DNA from 2 places in the Halobacillus sp. ABD4_316 genome. Region 1 is predicted to be linked to the other one. Evidence: predicted binding sites of a transcription regulator. Region 1 holds the regulator's gene; the other holds the start of a gene.

What was found. Region 1 encodes NrdR, which represses ribonucleotide reductase genes. Its sites were predicted from a motif close to AACACNATATATNGTGTT; they were not measured.
Region 2: ACXAJH_RS05130 (vitamin B12-dependent ribonucleotide reductase) is a predicted target of NrdR. The motif match lies at 4,028-4,045, and genes of this name have one in related genera.

Annotation. Positions count from the first base shown of each region.
Region 1 is NZ_JBSWZA010000001.1:1,229,420-1,236,230, forward strand. It holds gene thrS (threonine--tRNA ligase) at 1-269, opposite strand, end outside; gene ytxC (sporulation protein YtxC) at 604-1,413, opposite strand; gene dnaI (primosomal protein DnaI) at 1,571-2,503, opposite strand; gene ACXAJH_RS06670 (replication initiation and membrane attachment family protein) at 2,521-3,873, opposite strand; gene nrdR (transcriptional regulator NrdR) at 3,932-4,396, opposite strand; gene ACXAJH_RS06680 (cytosolic protein) at 4,436-4,810, opposite strand; gene speD (adenosylmethionine decarboxylase) at 4,978-5,355, opposite strand; gene ACXAJH_RS06690 (glyceraldehyde-3-phosphate dehydrogenase) at 5,585-6,619, opposite strand; gene coaE (dephospho-CoA kinase) at 6,750-6,811, opposite strand, start outside.
Region 2 is NZ_JBSWZA010000001.1:948,106-954,916, reverse strand. It holds gene gcvT (glycine cleavage system aminomethyltransferase GcvT) at 1-519, shown strand, start outside; gene gcvPA (aminomethyl-transferring glycine dehydrogenase subunit GcvPA) at 541-1,890, shown strand; gene gcvPB (aminomethyl-transferring glycine dehydrogenase subunit GcvPB) at 1,883-3,343, shown strand; gene ACXAJH_RS05135 (rhodanese-like domain-containing protein) at 3,400-3,780, opposite strand; gene ACXAJH_RS05130 (vitamin B12-dependent ribonucleotide reductase) at 4,152-6,722, shown strand.

The sequences.
Region 1 (6,811 bases):
TAAAGGCGTTTAACGGCCTGTGCCATCAGGTGGGCTGTAGAGTGGCGCACCACTTCCAAGCCTTCTGGATTTTTATAGGTAAGAATCTCAATTTCCCCATCCTGTTCAATCGGACGTCGCAGGTCGTAGGGTTCGCCGTCCAGCTTTACGGCCAGGGCCTGCTTTTTCAAGCCTGAAGAAATCGATTTAGCGATGTCTTCACCTGTAGTCCCTCTCTCAAACTCCTTGATGTTTCCGTCTGGGAACTTGATTTGAATCGCATCCGCCATGTGTAACACTCCTTTTCTAAATAAATATAAAAAAACGCCCATCCCTCAGCATAGTGCTAAGGGACGAGCGTTGTCTCTCGTGGTTCCACCCAGGTTCCCGCATCCTCGCAAGGCTGCGGCTTCATTATCCTTAACGCGGATCAGTCGCTGTCCATTACTCTGAATCATTTCACAGACAGGGCTCCAAGGTGGTAAACGATAAGCCGTTAAGAAGGAGCTTCCAGCCGATGACTCCCCTCTCTGATCATACGCCACTTTCCGTTCGTATCCTTATCAAAGCCATTGATTTAATATGTACGTATTATATCCATTTGCGAAAAGGAAATCAAGGGCTTTAAAAAGGAAATTGCGATTTGGGCTTCCAGACAGCCTTTTCCTCAAAGATATTCATCAGCAGTTCCAAATTGGAATTCTCCGCCTGATCGGAGTAAATAATGATTTCCTCTGGAGCATGGACGAGCGCCGGCGTGACCGGCCATTCAAGAGGAAGATCAGACACGGCTTCATCCGGGTACTGCTTTTGGTAGAGACGCGTCTCCGAATCACTCAGCGGATTGCCTTCATCATGGAAGTAAGTCAGTCCACGGTCATCGAGAATATGAAGAAGCTGCACCCCCGTATCCTGATGATGAACACGGTGACGCCACGAATCGACCAGCAGCTGATACGATTCCTCCTGCTTATACTCATCAATGACCTTGCCTGTGTAATCCGTCAGGCACCTGTGGACATGTGCCAGACAGCCGGCACTCAAGTCATCAAACAGGACGGTATCCCTTACATGCACGTACTCCTGTATATAGGACTTGATGTAGTGGTGAATAGGCGGAAGCCGCAGACCCGCAGGAGGATGGGAGTCAAAGTCCTGCTCAATCTCAAGAATGCGCTGAATTTCATCGGCATCCTCGAAATGATAGGAGAACCGGAGGACCCCTTCCATCCAGGCAGGAATTTTCCTTTTCCTGACAACATGATGCAGCGCACGCACGACATCCACATAGGCCGACTCCCTTGAGGAAGCATGCATCAATGTGACAGAAAAATGTTTCCCGTTCTCCTCATAAACCCACAGCTTCTGCTCGGAAACGATGGCATTATAAAACGTTTCGGCTTCCAGACGCTTGGAAAAAGATAAGTCAAACACCAGAATTCCCCCCCTCATCCCGACTTTCCATCCTATGTCTATCATCAATGCTTCCCGGAAGCATAGAAAATATCATCAAGACCGGCTCGTCTTTTCTTTGTTATATTTATGAGAGGGATAGGTAAATCATGTCACTGACCTTCCTGTTCGCAAAGATTTATGAACGTCTGTTCTGACCGCCGACATAAACCGTTTCACTCAGCTGTTTGATCCGTTCGGTAATCCGCTTGGCTTTCACTTGTTCCACATCGCCGCGGCTGCTTGTCATCAACACTTTTTCAAGTTCGTTCAGCGTATAGTTGGACGTAAAAAAGACGGGCAGACGCTCCATCATCCGATAGTGCAGGATACTGCCTAATATCTCATCCCTGAACCAGGCCGACTGGGATTCTGCTCCGATATCGTCCAGCATTAACACCGGCGTTTCCTTAAAGGCGGTAATTTTATCATTGAGGGAATCATCTTTGATGGATGATTTCATTTCCCTTACAAATTCAGGCATATAAATGATCATCGATGGGATCTGCTTGTCACTGAGAGCATTGGCAATGGCCCCGAGGAAATACGTTTTCCCTACACCGAACGGTCCATGGAAATACAGGCCTTTTGCAGGAAGCTCATCCCCGAGCGTTTCAATGTACTGGACGGTTTGCGCTACCGCCCCTCCGCGGTCGGGGTCTTCCAGATCCATTCGTTCCAGCGATGCTTCCAGGATTTCTCTCGGCATATGCAGGCTGCTTACCAATGATTTCTGATACGACTGCTGTTCCTGTGAACGCTGGCGTCTGCATTTATCATAAATCAGTTTGATGTCGGTTCCCTCCACCTCCAACGATGGAACGTATCCGGGCAGGATGTTGATACACCCCTCCCTCGACGGACATTTTTCGCAGTTTTTCGATTGGGTCTGGTATTCATAAAGCTTGATCAAATGCTTCTCCACCGCTTTTTCATCCAGGCCTTCATTTTCATGCATCAGACGCTGGACTTCAGCAGAGCCCAGGACTTCCGCTTTCATTTGATTGTAGCGCTGCTGAAACTGCTTGTTATCTTTCATCCATTTTTTCAACGATTGCTGAATGGGCTCCATTCCATTCACCCCTTACTCTAGTTTCCTCTATTGGTCAGCCTCGCGATTCTGGCTGCGATATCTTCTTTATCGACCTGAGGCTCAGCAGACGCGGCGGCAGGCTGCTTCTCTTCCTGTTTATTAAACCAGACAGGAATAACTTCGTCTTTTTGGGAAGTCCGCTTCTGTGTTTTCTGACGGCCCCACTGCTGATATTTCTGATGTTCTGCCTTGGCCAGATTCATGGCCTGGCGCACAGTGGTCACGTTTTTACGCGCCCAATGACTGGCGATTTTCTCCATGTAGGATTTCGACAGTTTCATATCCGTTTTCAACATCACATAATGGACAAGCACGTTCATAACCCCGGCTGTGATGCCTTGTTCGGTCATAACATCCCGGATCAGCTTCAAATCCTGTTCCGATGCACGGTTGCCATTGGACAAATCCTCAAGGAGCTCCCTCGGAGAAATCTGCTCGAGCATTTCAACAAACTGGTCTTCCTTGGATCCTGTCGTCTCTTTTTCCATAGAGGCCCATTTCTCACGATCATCGACAGAGGCGGGCTGTACATTTTTTTCTTCTTTCATAAAATCGTGACAGGCAGCCTTAAACTCTTCCTCGACCAAGCAGTGATTTTCATCTATAGCCCATGTCACCGCTTTTTCCAATTCCACGTTGGACAAATCATACAACGTCGCCAGCTGAATGATCAGTTTCTTATTCCGCCCCGTCAAAATCCGTTCACTTGGATACATTCTCTTCTGAAGGGCTTGGCGGAGCCAGGTGAAATCGACGCGGCTTTCCGAGGTTCGTGGACCGCGGTATTCCTGAAAACGCTTCTGCTCCGCAATCACTTCGGTTTCCCTCTGCACAGACTCTATCATTTTATGATGAAACACTTCGTCGAAAGAAGCCGTGATTTCTTCATATCCTTCCACCGAAGGCTCGGGCTTAACAAATCGGCTTTTTACCTGTTCATACTTCTCCTGACCCAACTCATGGGTCAGGAGAAGCGCGAGCATGTCATCCTGGAAAAATTCCTCCGGCGTAAAAGGGGGATGGACCGCATATATATAGACGGTCTGATCGCTCTCTTCGTTCGACCGAAACGTTCTCAGCAATCCAAGAGCCTCCAGCCTCCCCCTGGCTTCATAAATTTTATCCAGAGGAGCGGAAAGGTAAGCCATCAATGAATGGTGGGTCTGAATCGCATCCTGATCCGCAAGATCCGCTTCAGAAAGCAGTATATGGTAGAGAGATACAGCCAGACGTCCAACAATCGGTTGGTATAGATGGGATAACGAACGATGAAAATTTCGAGGCATTTCTCCGCCGTTCCTGATTTTAAAACCGTCTACAGGCAGCAGTCTGCCAATGGAATGATTCATCGTCTACACCTCCTTCGTTCATCCAAATCTATGAAAAAGAAAATGAGCCGGCTCAGGCTCATTCGTCATGATCATCTTTAATTAATTCCTTCAATTCGTCAATAAATACGTTTATATCCTTAAACTGCCGGTAAACGGACGCAAACCGGACGTAGGCCACTTCATCAACTTCGGAGAGACGGCCCATGACCATTTCACCGATATCCTCACTCAGCACTTCTGAAACGCCGCGGTTCCTCAGTTCCTTTTCAATATCAAGCGTAACGGCTTCAAGCTTTTCCACTTCAACCGGACGCTTTTCACAGGCTCTGATCAACCCACGCATCAACTTTTCCCTGCTGAATTCCTCCCGCGTTCCCTCTTTTTTCACGACAATCAGAGGGACCTCTTCAATCCGCTCAAACGTTGTAAAACGAAAGCCGCACTGTTCACACTCTCTCCGTCTTCTGATTGTCTGACCTTCCTCTATTGGTCTTGAATCGAGCACTTTCGTGCTTTTGTAGTGACAGTTTGGACACTTCACCTTTGATCAACTCCACATCGTCTTCGTTTCATCATCTGATCATCCGGGATCCACAGCTGTAAACTGCCGGTCCAGCTGTTCATAGAACTGCACGATCAGATTACGGCTGTAGCCGAAATCCACAGGGCCTCCTGAATCAGTGGTGACCGAAAAGTCCACGGCCGTGCGGAACGGACGGACCATAATAATTGTTGCGACAACAAACGCCCGCCGCTTTCCTTTATAAGTGATCGTCAGTTCTCCGCGCTCCCTGGAGACGGCTTTGATCTCAGATGGTGAAGGGAACATTTCTTCCACGGCGCGGAAAACCTCATCATGCTTGGCTTTGTAATAGTGTGTGATAAGGGCCGTGTCCTTATGCTGTTCACTGGTTTCGGAATGAGTGCTGAGATACCTGGAAATAAATGCTTTCACTAATCTGACTCCTTCAGTCCATTCGACATAATCTTAATTTATTTTAACATGACTTTAAAAAATTAGAAACGGTTTTACAGAAGGAGAGGGCAGACAGCCTGATCCAATAGGTAAGCAGAAAAAAAAGCCATGCAGAACCTTCTGCATGACTTTCTCGTTTTGTGCGTTTACAGAGCACGGGCTTCCTTGACTTCTACAGGACCCATTCCTCTTGGTACTTCAACCGTTTCATTCCGGCCGGCTTCCAAAGCTTCCACAATGTAGTGCGCAGCTACATTCGGATCGATCCGGTCTCCACACGTATACACGTCAATGCTTGCATATCCGTGCTCCGGGAAGCTGTGTATCGTCAGATGTGACTCTGAAATGATAACAACTCCACTAACACCGTGAGGGGCAAACTTGTGAAAAGCCACCTCTCTCACTTCTGCACCGGCTTTCAGTGCAGCATCAACAAAAACCTGTTCTATATACGACATATCGTTCAATTTTGATTCATTACAATCCCATAGTTCAGCAATTACGTGTCTTCCCATTGTATCCATAACGGATCCCCCTTTGTACATTAACTTCTTCCCCTCTGAAATTGCGGCCATGTACTACCACGGGGGAAAGTTAGTCCTGAGAGGTCCTAACCCTTTGAGTAGACATGAAGATTTTTGAAATTCAGAAGTTCAAAAGAAAGTATAAAGGGTTTATCCCGTTTTTGCAAGATATATTTAAGAAGCCTGAAAAGGGCCGTGAAGAGTCTTCACCTGGAATCAGAGGCGTCTTTTAAGACACTCTCGCCGTCCTTTCCTGTTTCAATAATTTTCCCACATATTTGGCCAGATCAACAACGCGGCAGGAGTAGCCCCACTCATTATCATACCAGGCAAGCACTTTCACTTTTGAGCCTTCCATCACCTGTGTGGACAGCCCATCAATGATGGCGGAAGACGGAGAGGTCGTGTAATCAATGGATACCAGAGGTTCATCGCTGTACTCCAGAATGCCTTTCATGTCCCTCTGTGAGGCAGATGCGAACGCTTCATTCAACTCTTCCTTCGTAACCGCTTTCTTTAGATCGACGACTAAGTCCACTAAAGAGACGTTCGGTGTCGGTACACGTAAAGCCATTCCATTCAACTTTCCCTTCATACTTGGAATGACATCTCCCAGGGCTTTGGCTGCTCCTGTGGAGGTCGGTATGATCGACTGTGTACACCCTCGGGCTCTCCGCAGATCCTTGTGAGGGTTATCCAGGTTCTTCTGATCATTGGTAAAAGAATGAACCGTCGTCATCAAGCCGTTTTCAATACCGAATTCATCTTCCAGCACTTTGACTACCGGCGCCAGACAGTTGGTCGTGCAGGAAGCATTGGAAATAACATCATGCGTTTCAGGGGAATAGGAATCCTCATTGACCCCCATCACAATGGTCGCATCGACTTCCTTACCCGGAGCTGTAATGATGACTTTTTTTGCGCCTGCATCCAGATGGAGAGCAGCCTCATCCTTCGTACGGAACTTCCCGGTAGCTTCGATTACGATGTCCACACCAAGCTCTTTCCAAGGGAGCTCAGCCGGGTTTCTCGTAGAACAGAGCTTGATTTTCTTCCCATTTACCATTAACCCTTCAGGAATCGTACGTACTTCTCCGTCGAATCGTCCATGAACACTGTCATATTTCACCATGTGAGCGATCGTTTCAGCAGGATAGCTGGCATTGACAGCCACAAGCTCCACGGTATCATCTACTGCCGCCTGTCTGAATACCATACGTCCGATTCTTCCCAAGCCATTAATGGCGATCTTTGTTTTCCCCATGATGTTCCAGCCCCCTATATATGATATACTTTTTGGATCATTTCTAGGAATAGTATAACATATTGTAAGCGCTTTTGAAGTGGGTTCAATAATTTTACACAAAAATAACACGTCTTTCTCAGACGTGTTATTATACGAGGTCCCACCGGTGAAGTATGTCTCTTAATTGGAGAAAGCTTTCCTCTTTTGTTC
Region 2 (6,811 bases), 280 kb from region 1:
GGGGAAGATGGATTTGAAATCTACCTTCCTTCAGCTTCAGGGCCGGATCTCTGGCAGGTTCTATTAAAAGCAGGTGAGCCGGAAGGGCTGCGTCCGATCGGTCTCGGTGCAAGAGATACGCTCAGGTTTGAAGCGAACCTCGCTCTTTACGGACAGGAGTTGAGCAGTGATATTACGCCGATTGAAGCCGGTCTGAATTTTGCCGTCAAAATAAAAAAAGAAGAGGATTTCATTGGGAAGGAAACTCTCGTTAAACAGAAAAAAAAGGGGCCCGAGCGGAAGCTTGTCGGTATTGAAATGCTCGATAAAGGTATTCCGCGTACTCATTATGAGGTCTATGACAGCGATGAGAAGATTGGTTTTGTAACAACAGGGACCCAGTCGCCGACATTGGGTAAAAATGTCGGACTCGCTCTACTTAACCGTGCGTATACAGAGGAAGGGACAGAAGTAACGGTTCAGGTTCGGAAGAGACGCCTGAAGGCCAGGGTCGTCCCGACACCTTTCTACAAAAGATAAATACCTGAGGGGGATGGAACAATGGAATTTCGATATTTGCCTATGACGGAAAAAGATAAAAAAGAAATGCTTGAGACCATCGGTGTCCAGTCATCTGAAGAATTGTTCGCTGATATTCCTGAACGCGTAAGGTTTCAAGGTGATTTAAATATTAAGCCGCCGAAAAATGAATACCAGTTGATGAAAGAACTGGCGGATACAGCCGGTCGGAACGTCAACCTCAAATCCCATACGTCATTTCTTGGAGCAGGGGTTTATGATCATTACATTCCTTCCATTGTTGACCACGTCATATCAAGGTCTGAATTTTATACGGCTTACACCCCTTATCAGCCGGAAATATCCCAGGGGGAGCTGCAGGCGATCTTTGAATTTCAAACGATGATTTGTGAATTGACAGGCATGGATGTCGCCAACTCTTCTATGTATGATGGCGGGACAGCATTGGCCGAAGCCGTTAACCTTGCTGCTGGACAGACGAAAAAGAAAAAAGTGCTTGTATCCAAAGCAGTCCATCCAGAATCTCTCGCTGTGATTCATTCCTACGCCAAGGGACCGGGGGTTGAAATCATCGAAATCGACCACAAGGAAGGTTTGACAGACCTTGAACAGCTGGAACATCACCTTGATGAAGATACAGCTGGAGTGGTCGTTCAATATCCTAATTTCTTCGGTCAGGTGGAGCCGCTTGATTCCATCCGCCACCTCGTAGACAAGCAGAAAAAGGCGATGATGATTACTTCAAGCAATCCGCTTGCGCTCGGGTATTTAACTCCGCCTGGTGCGTTTGGCTCTGATATTGTCGTCGGCGATGCTCAAGTGTTCGGAATCCCTGCCCAGTATGGCGGTCCGCACTGCGGTTATTTTGCAACAACGAAAAAACTGATGAGAAAAGTGCCCGGCCGTCTAGTGGGCCAGACGGTGGATGAGGATGGACGCAGAGGTTTCGTCCTTACCCTTCAAGCGCGTGAACAGCATATCCGCCGGGATAAGGCGACTTCCAACATATGTTCCAACCAGGCATTGAATGCACTGGCTGCTTCGGTCGCTTTGTCGTCCATAGGGAAGCAGGGATTGAAAAAGATGGCGGCGATGAACATTAAGAAGACGTTATACATGAAACAACAGCTTCAATCCCGGGGCATCGAAGTTTTGTATAAGGGAGCCTTTTTCAATGAACTGGTCATCCGCATGAAGAAGCCTGTGAAAGAGATCAATCAGCAGCTTCTGGAGAAAGGATTTATTGGTGGGTATGACCTTGGACGTACAGATGAACGTCTGGCAGGCTGTATGCTGATTGCGGTTACAGAAATCCGTACAAAAGAAGAAATCGACACCTTCGCAGGGGAAATGGGGGATTTGAATGGCTAACCAAGACTTTCCATTGATTTTTGAATTGAGTCAGGAGAGCCGCACTGGGTTCAGTCTTCCTGAACTGGATGTGCCGGATACCGATATTGATGAGATGTTTGAAGATAAGTATGTGAGACAGGACGCACCTCATCTGCCGGAAGTCAGCGAGCTGCAGATTATGCGGCATTACACAGGTCTGTCCAAACGTAACCACGGGGTGGACTCCGGGTTTTATCCTCTTGGATCGTGTACGATGAAATACAATCCGAAAATGAATGAAGATGTAGCCAGACTGGCCGGCTTCAGCCATATCCATCCGTACCAGCCGGAGGAAACGGTTCAGGGGGCGCTCCACCTCATGTATGATCTTCAGGAAACGCTCGCGGAAATTACAGGTATGGATACCGTCACGCTTCAGCCTGCGGCAGGTGCTCATGGCGAATGGACAGGACTTATGATGATTCGTGCCTTCCATGAGGCTAATGGTGATCATCAGCGGACAAAAGTCATTGTGCCTGATTCGGCCCACGGTACGAACCCTGCCTCTGCTACGGTAGCTGGGTTCGAAGCCGTGACGGTAAAATCAGACGAGCGGGGATTAGTGGACCTTGAAGACCTGAAGCGTGTCGTAGACGATCAGACAGCTGCACTGATGCTGACAAACCCGAACACGCTCGGTCTGTTTGAAGAGGATATTGAGGAAATGGCGGCCATCGTTCATGAAGCGGGTGGCAGACTGTATTACGACGGCGCCAATCTGAATGCTGTATTAGGGTATGCAAGGCCGGGAGACATGGGCTTTGATGTTGTCCACTTGAACCTGCATAAGACTTTCACAGGCCCTCACGGTGGCGGTGGTCCGGGATCAGGTCCTGTAGGTGTAACGGCAGAGCTTGAGCCGTTTCTTCCCAAGCCGATCCTTACGAAAAAAGACGGCTGGTACAGATTCGATGATGATCGTCCACGTTCCATCGGCCGGGTGAAGCCCTATTATGGGAATTTCGGAATCAATGTGCGGGCCTATACGTACATCCGCACAATGGGACCGGAGGGATTGAAAAAAGTAAGTGAATACGCCGTTTTGAATGCCAACTATATGATGCGCAGACTGCAGGAAGCATTCGATCTTCCTTTTGACAGGCACTGTAAACATGAATTCATTCTGTCGGGCCGCCGTCAGAAAAAACTCGGCGTACGAACACTGGATATGGCTAAACGCCTGCTTGACTTCGGCTATCATCCGCCGACGATCTATTTCCCGATCAATGTGGAGGAAGCGTTGATGATTGAGCCGACGGAAACGGAATCCAAGGAAACTCTTGATGACTTTATCGATCGTATGCTTCAAATAGCCAAGGAAGCAGAAGATGAGCCGGAGACGGTTCAGGAAGCTCCTCATACGACGATTGTCAGCCGGATGGATGAAACCCAGGCAGCAAGGAAGCCTGTTCTCCGCCACCCGATGGAATAGAGAAAAACCGGCCCCCTTCGTGGGGAGCCGGTTTTCCTGTGTTGTGATATTTTTCGTTATTTCTTCGTCTTAATTTTGCCGGTCCATTTCTTGAAGCCACCTTCAAGCATGTTCAGGTCGTTGTACCCCTTCTTATGAAGGGTCATTGCCGCACGTGCAGACCGTGCGCCGCTCTGGCAGTACAAGTAGACGGGTTTGTCCTTGCGGATTTCCACGAGTCTGTTGTTCAGCTGTGAGAGCGGAATATTTCTCGCTCCGAGGATGTGACCCCCGTCAAATTCCTTCGGTTCACGGACGTCAATCAGCTGAGCTTTGCGGTAACCTTGACGGAATTCTTCTTCAGATATCGTGTTCAAGATTTTTCTTGTTTTGAAGAATCTATACAAACCGAAAGCAATAAGTAGAACAAGTGCTCCGAGTAAGATCCATAATTCCATTTTCATTTCCCCCCTGTTTTCTCTATTCTTTTATCTATTATAGAAGGGAAGGGCGGGTATTTCAAAAAAATTTTTCTTCCTGCCTGAAAAAAATGCCGTTTTGGAGGGGATTATATCGATTTAACAGATGCAAGACAGGAAAAATCGAAAAAAAAAGACATGAGAGGTGCTTTCCTCTTATTCCCTGCTTTTTTCTAACTGTATCTTACGATTTTCTGATTGACAAAATTCAACACATTCGTTCAATAACACAATATATGGTGATCGAATAATAAACAAACACAATATATTGATTAAAAATCTGTATATGTGGTATGTTACATATATCAATTATGGAATTGGCTTTTTCAAGATAAGGGAGAGATGCGAACATGCAGACGACAACTTCTAAAGATGTGCATACAAAAATCAACATAGACCGGCTGAATGCCGATATCAAACAGTTCCCACAGGTCCACCCGGTAACGGACAACATGTCCATTACCCACAAAGGGGTATCCAGGCTTGTCATGCTCGACCGTTATGCGTTTAAAGATACAGAAAAGCTGACGTTGTCCGAAGGGGATTTTGTCGTACTTACAGTAAAAGACGATCCGAAGTTTCCGGCTCGCGGATTCGGTTTCATTCAGTCCGTTGACTGGCAGACCCACGAAGCGTTTGTAAAAGTGGAAGACGAGTTCGTGAACGTTCTCGACCGTGAGGAAGAAAGAGAGACCGGCGTCATTAAAAGAAATCTTGATACCATCGATAAACCGCTGGAAGTTTATTATGAACAAATTGCTTTACGAAATGCGACAGGACTCTCAGAGGTGGAAACAGATCCGGAAAGACAGGCGCAGAGCTTTGAGGAATTTTACGAGGAGTTATCCAGCCTGAATTTCATACCTGCCGGCCGTGTGCTGTACGGAGCAGGTTCCAATACGGATGTGACCTACTTCAACTGCTACGTGATGCCTTATATCCAGGATTCACGGGAAGGCATTTCGGATCACCGTAAACAAGTCATGGAAATCATGTCCCGTGGCGGTGGTGTCGGGACGAACGGATCGACCCTGCGCCCGAGGAACACGCTCGCCCGCGGGGTGAATGGGAAATCATCCGGTTCCGTTTCATGGCTGGATGATATTGCTAAGCTGACCCACCTGGTGGAGCAGGGGGGATCCAGACGTGGTGCCCAGATGATCATGCTGGCAGACTGGCATCCAGACATTCTTGAATTCATTATTTCCAAGATGCAGAACCCGCGTATCCTCCGTTTTCTTATTGAAAATACGGAAGATGAAAACATTAAACAACTGGCGAAGGACAAGTTGAAATTCACGCCGTTGACCGAAGTGGAAAAAGACCTTTATCAAAGTGTCGTCAATTACAAGCACATTCAGGGTCAGGGTGGTTTTACAGATCAAAGCGTGCAGGAAGCACAGGAAAAACTGGCCCTCGGCGGGACGTATTCCGTTCATAATTCAGAATTCCTGACAGGAGCCAATATTTCCGTCTGTATCACGAATGAGTTCATGGAAGCTGTGGAAAATGATGACGAATACCAGCTTCGTTTCCCTGATGTAGAGAATTACACGGGAGAGGAAATGAACGCCTATAATGAAGAATGGCATGAGAGCGGCGATGTACGCGAGTGGGAAAAACGCGGCTTCGGTGTGCGGGCCTACAAATCCATTAAAGCGAAAGAGCTGTGGAATCTGATTAATGTCTGCGCGACGTATTCAGCAGAACCGGGAATCTTCTTTATTGATAATGCCAACGAAAAGACAAATGCGACAGCTTATGGACAGAAGGTCGTTGCGACCAATCCATGCGGGGAACAGCCGCTTGCGCCATATTCCGTCTGTAACCTGGCGGCCGTAAACCTGGCGTCTGTAGCGGATAAGGAAAATAAAACGGTCGATTTTGAAAAACTTACACAAACTGTTACACGTGGTGTCCGTATGCAGGATAACGTGATTGATGCTACTCCTTACTTCCTGGAGGAAAATAAAGTACAGGCCCTTGGTGAGCGTCGTGTAGGCCTTGGTGTCATGGGTCTCCATGATCTCCTGATCTATTGTGAAACAACCTATGGTTCAGAAGAAGGCAACAAACTGGTGGATGAAATTTTCGAAACGATCGCTGTCACAGCCTACCGCGCATCCATTGAACTCGCGAAGGAGAAAGGCAGCTTCCCGTTCCTTGTCGGAGCCACGGATGAAGAAACACAACAACTTCGTGAGAACTTCATTCAGACAGGGTATATGAAGCAGATGCCGGAAGACATTCGGCAGGATGTTCTCACTTATGGAATCCGTAACTCCCACCTGCTTACTGTAGCTCCAACCGGAAGTACAGGAACAATGGTAGGAGTAAGTACAGGTCTTGAGCCATACTTCTCCTTCTCCTACTACCGCAGTGGTCGTTTAGGCAAGTTTATTGAAGTGAAGGCGGATATCCTTCAGGAGTATCTGGATGCACATCCAGAGCAGGATCCGGAGCAGCTTCCTGAATGGTTTGTGACGGCGATGACGATGTCTCCGGAAGCTCATGCGGATACACAGTGCGTCATTCAGCGCTGGGTCGACAGCAGTATTTCCAAGACGGTCAATGCACCCAAAGGATATACGGTCGAACAAGTGGAAAGCGTCTATCAGCGCCTGTACCGGGGCGGTGCGAAAGGTGGTACCGTGTACGTGGATGGGAGCCGTGACAGCCAGGTGCTTACTTTGAAAGCTGAGGAGAACGCTTTTGATGGAGAGCAGACGGAACTGTTTGAAGATGACAAGCGTCCACGTGTTGTCCTGGTCGATACCGTTCATGAGCTGGATAAGACGAACGTGACGATTGGATCGGAAGTCGGCGACACATGCCCGGTCTGCCGTCAAGGAACCGTGGAAGACATCGGCGGCTGTAACACATGTACCAACTGTAATGCTCAGTTGAAGTGCGGTTTGTAATAACTAAAAAAACAGTCCTTCAAATCTGAAGGACTGTTTTTTTATGTTAAACAGCGGCTGCTTGTATCACATAAGAAACTAGTGTATCA